One region of the Streptomyces enissocaesilis genome, then DNA from elsewhere that is predicted to be linked to it. Evidence: riboswitches for the same ligand, from Rfam matches in the RefSeq annotation. Region 1 holds a riboswitch; the other holds the start of a gene.
The links. Region 1 has a riboswitch for cobalamin ahead of ABD374_RS24345 (ABC transporter substrate-binding protein). Riboswitches for the same ligand answer to the same signal wherever they lie in the genome.
Positions count from the first base shown of each region.

Region 1 (2,442 bases):
CGGTACGGGCGGGGCCCTTTGCTTATCCTGGGGCCCATGCTGACCCTTTCCCAGGCCCTGTACGACCAGATCGTCGCGCACGCCCGCGCCGACCACCCCGACGAGGCCTGCGGCGTGGTCGCGGGACCGGCCGGTTCCGGGCGCCCCGAGCGCTTCATCCCGATGCTGAACGCCGCCCGCTCGCCCACGTTCTACGAGTTCGACTCCTCGGACCTGCTCAAGCTCTACCGCGACATGGACGACCGGGACGAGGAGCCCGTGATCATCTACCACTCGCACACCGCCACCGAGGCCTACCCGTCGCGCACCGACATCAGCTACGCGAACGAGCCCGGCGCCCACTACGTCCTGGTCTCCACCGCCGACACGGACGACGCCGGCCCCTTCCAGTTCCGTTCGTTCCGCATCGTGGACGGCGTGATCACGGAGGAAGACGTCAAGGTCGAGGGGTAACCGCCGCCGGCCACGGCCGTACCGCGAAAGCGTGCGGCGTACGCGGACGGGGCCACCCCGAAGCGCCGGGCGAAGGCCCGGCGCGGGCTCTCGTCGCTGCCGGTGCCACTGCGCGCGGCCGCCCCGGTGACCCCGGCCCCGCCCTCCAGCAGGACGCGCGCCGCCTCCAGCCGTACGCCCTCCACGAACCCGGCGGGCGAGGTGCCCGTACGGTCCCGGAACGGCCGCGTCGGATGGCGTGCCGACACCCGCCCGGCGGGCCGTCGCCCGCAGGCTGCGGCCGGCCGCCGGATCGGCGACGACGGCGCCGAGCAGCGGACGCACCACCGGATCACGGGTCGGCGGCGTACGGGACGCGGCGGACCACCGCGACCGGCCGCCGGGCCGCTGGAGGAACACCACCAGGTCGATCACCCCCGAACCGGACACCGCCTTCGGCAACGTCAAGGCCGGCGTACGGGAGCACTTCGTGCCCGGATACGAGCGCGGCGACTTCGCCGAGACCGTCCAGGACTCCGCCCGGCCCGAGTGGGGCCGGCCAGAGCCCTGATGGGAGACTGGGCGCGACCCGGGCGGCAGGACCCAGGAAGCCGGTGCGAATCCGGCACGGTCCCGCCACTGTGACCAGGCATCAGCACGCCTGGAAGCCAGGAACTGACCTGCCGCCTTCCGCACCACCGACCAGGGGACGAGGAAATCCCCCGGAGGAGGCACCACCGTGTCCAGCCGCACCCGGCGTTCCCGCCGCGCACTCGTCGCCGCCACCGCCACCCTGCTCCCCCTCACCGCTTGCGGCACCGGGGCACCCGCGGACGGCGGCAACAAGCCCGGCCCCGCCGCGAAAGCGGCCCCCGGCTTCCCCTACACCGTCACCAACTGCGGTGTGAAGACGACGTACCAGGCACCCCCCACCCGCGTCGTCACCATGAACCAGCACGTCACCGAGGTGATGCTGGAACTCGGCCTCGCCAAGTCCCTCGCCGGGACCGCCTACCTCGACGACAAGGTGCTCCCCGCGTACGAGAAGGAGTACAAGGCCGCCCCGGTGCTGGCCGAGGAGTACCCCTCGTACGAGAAGCTGCTCGCCGCCAACCCCGACTTCGTGTACGGCGGTTACGCGTCCGCCTTCGCCGCCGGCGACGGCCGGAGCCGCGAGGCACTGAAGAAGTCCGGCATCGACTCCCGTCTCAACGTGGAGTCCTGCCCCGGCGCCGGCCGGACGACCATGGACGACCTCTACCGGGAAATCCGCGAGGTCGGCCGCACCTTCGGCATCGGCGACCGCGCCGAACGCTGGATCGACCGGGCCGAGGCGAGGGCCGCCGCCACCGGGAAGAAGCTGAAGGACACCCGCCCCGTCCCCGTCTTCGTCTACGACAGCGGCGACAAAACCGCCTTCACCGTCGGCGGCGCCGGCATCGGCAACGAAATGATCACCCGTGCGGGCGGCAGGAACGTCTTCGCCGACCTCCCCAAGGCATTCGGCGACGCCTCCTGGGAGAGCGTCGTCGACCGCCGGCCCGAGGTGATCCTCATCGTCGACTACGGCGCCACCACCGTCGCCCAGAAGAAGAAGCGCCTGCTCGAAGACCCGGCCCTCGCCGACGTCCCCGCCATCAAGAACAAGCGCTTCGCCGTCCTGCCGCTCTCCGACATGGTCCTCGGCGTACGGGCGCCCGCCGCCGTCGACACCCTCGCGCGCCGGCTCCACACCGAGCCCGGGAAGTAGCGGACGCCGTGAGCTGCAAGACCCCCGCCGCCCGCGGGCGGCTGCGCCACGCCCTGGTCCTCACCGCGCTCGCCGCCCTGCTCGCCGGGGCGGCCGTCGCCGGACTCGCCCTGGGGTCGGTACGGATCCCGGCCGGCCAGGTCCTGGACATCGTCACCGGCTCCGCCGGGCCCGGCCCGTACCGCACGATCGTCCTCGACGTACGGCTGCCGCGCGTCCTGCTCGGTGCCGTCGTCGGCGCCGGGCTCGCCGTCATCGGC
Region 1 is NZ_BAAAUD010000047.1:410,134-412,575, reverse strand. Features, by position in the region: gene ABD374_RS24355 (M67 family metallopeptidase) at 37-453, shown strand; gene ABD374_RS34725 (helix-turn-helix domain-containing protein) at 342-701, opposite strand; gene ABD374_RS24350 (hypothetical protein) at 692-1,003, shown strand; cobalamin riboswitch at 995-1,130, shown strand; gene ABD374_RS24345 (ABC transporter substrate-binding protein) at 1,172-2,182, shown strand; gene ABD374_RS24340 (FecCD family ABC transporter permease) at 2,191-2,442, shown strand, end outside.

Region 2 (2,442 bases), on a different contig from region 1:
TTCGCCGTACGGTTCGACGCGTCCTTGAACGTCATCCAGCCGTTCCCGGTCTGCGCGAGGGTACGCATCATCCGGCCGTACAGCTGGCGCGCGGGAATCGTCGTACGGGCCAGACCGTCCGCCTCCGCCTTGCGGTACGCCCGGTCGAACGCGTCGCCCCACAGGTCGACGAGCTCGGGAACGTCCGCGGGCGAGAACAGCGACCAGTCGGTGTCCGCGTCGACGCGGCGCATGAACTCGTCGGGGATCCAGTGCGCGAGGTTCAGGTTGTGCGTACGCCGCGCCTCCTCGCCCGTGTTGTCGCGCAGTTCCAGGAACTCCTCGATGTCCGCGTGCCAGGTTTCCAGGTAGACGCAGGCCGCGCCCTTGCGCCGGCCGCCCTGGTTGACGGCGGCGACCGACGAGTCGAGGGTGCGCAGGAAGGGGACGATGCCGTTCGAGTGACCGTTGGTGCCGCGGATCAGGGAGCCGCGGGCGCGGATGCGGGAGTACGAGAGGCCGATGCCGCCCGCGTGCTTGGAGAGGCGCGCGACCTCGTGGTAGCGGCCGTAGATCGAGTCGAGCTCGTCGAGCGGCGAGTCCAGCAGGTAGCAGGAGGACATCTGCGGGTGACGCGTACCGGAGTTGAAGAGCGTCGGCGAGGACGGCAGGTAGTCCAGGCGGCTCATCAGGCGGTACAGCGCGGCGACCTCGTCGGCGGCCGCGGGGGAGTCGTCCTTGGCCAGACCGGACGCCACGCGCAGCATGAAGTGCTGCGGGGTCTCGATCACCTGACGGGTGATCGGGTGGCGCAGGAGGTAGCGGCTGTAGACCGTGCGCAGGCCGAAGTAGCCGAAGCGGTCGTCGGCGGCCGGGTCGACCAGCGCGTCGAGGCGGGCCGCGTGGGCGGTCACGAAGCCGGCCGTACGGTCGGCGATCAGGCCCTCGCGGTGGCCGACGGACACCGACTCGGAGAAGGTGCGGACGCCCTGCGTCGCCGCCTCGTCGCGGATCGTCCGGGTCAGGAGGCGTGCCGCGAGCCGGGAGTACGCCGGGTCCTCGGAGATCAGCCCGGCGGCGGCGTCGGTGGCGAGGCCCCGGAGCTCGGCCGCGTCCGACGCCGCGTTGCGGCCGCGCAGGGCGGCCGCGGCGACCCTGCCCGGGTCGGTGTCGGGAAGGTCGGCGGTCAGGTCGGTGAGGGTCCGCAGCAGTGCGGTCCCGGCTCCGGGCCCGTCGGACGGCTCCGTCGACTCCGCTGGATCCGTCGGCTCCGTGGCAGTTGCCGGATCGGCTGACGCGATGGTCACGGGGTGCTCTCCCTCGCTCGGCTCGGGGCCGGCGGGGAACGGGGGGGGCGTACGGGCACACGTCACCCCGGGAAGGGCGGCATACCGCGTAGCGTCCACCGGCCCAACCGCGAGGCCCGGACGTGTCGGTGTCCGGTTCGGTCGAGCCGGACACACCGTCGGCAGGTCTTCGGACTCCTGGGTGCGCAGAAGCGCACCGATCACACCGTTGCGGGACAGTTCCGGATTCACACCGGATTCCCCTGCGGCGACAGCGAGCATGAGCATACATGTGGGGGCGGTTGGGTGAAGCGGCCCCCACATGTTGTGTCACACGGGAAGAGCGAAGGTGGTTGTCACAGCGCTCCGCTATCGTCGTGAGCACACGGAGGTACGCCCCATGTCAGCTGTCGCCGACCGGCCCCACCCGCTCCCCGAAGAATTCGACGAGGCCACGCGCACACTGGCCCGCACGACCGAGGGCGTGCGGCGGGAACTCATCGACGGGAGGCTGAGGGGAGGGTTGTGCCGGACGGGGACCACGGGCGAATCATTCAGTGGCTGACACGCATCTGTATGCAGTCCCGTCCCGAGCTGTGGCTCCACCCCGACCAGGGACTGAAGGTGCAGGCATGCCGGAAGGGCCGTGCGCGCCCCGACGGCTCACTCGCACCCGGTGATGCCTTCGTGGGGCAGGGCGAGTGAGCCGATCCCGACTCCGTGCTGATGGTCGTCGAGGTCACGTCGTACGACACCGCCACCGACCAGCGCGACCGGGTGGAAAAGCCGCGTGCCTACGCCGAGACCGGCATCCCGGTCTACCTGCTGATCGACCGCGACACCCGCGAGGTGACCGTCTGCAGCGAGCCCGACGGCGTCCGGTACGAGAACGCGCACACGGTCCCGTTCGGCAAGCAGGTGGCGCTGCCGGGCCCGGTGGAGATCACCCTGGAGACCGAAGCGCTGAAGGAGTGGGTGCGCTGACGCCGACGGGCCGCCGCATCCCCGTAAGGGGGCGCGGCGGCCCGTTGTGGGACCGCTCAGCAGCAGCGGAAGCCCTCGCGGGGGTCCGCCTCGCGGGCGTCCGTGCGGCCGCGCTCGAACTGACGGCGGGTCATCACCGGTGCTTCGGGGTCGCACGACCGTGCGTGGGCGACGTACCGGTCGTACGCCGACT
Region 2 is NZ_BAAAUD010000041.1:46,487-48,928, reverse strand. Features, by position in the region: gene ABD374_RS20565 (ribonucleoside-diphosphate reductase subunit alpha) at 1-1,286, opposite strand, end outside; cobalamin riboswitch at 1,430-1,553, opposite strand; partial or broken gene ABD374_RS20560 (Uma2 family endonuclease) at 1,666-2,249, shown strand; gene ABD374_RS20555 (YbdD/YjiX family protein) at 2,306-2,442, opposite strand, start outside.
Region 2: linked by a shared signal. The riboswitch ahead of ABD374_RS20565 (ribonucleoside-diphosphate reductase subunit alpha) and the one ahead of ABD374_RS24345 (ABC transporter substrate-binding protein) in region 1 are both predicted to bind cobalamin.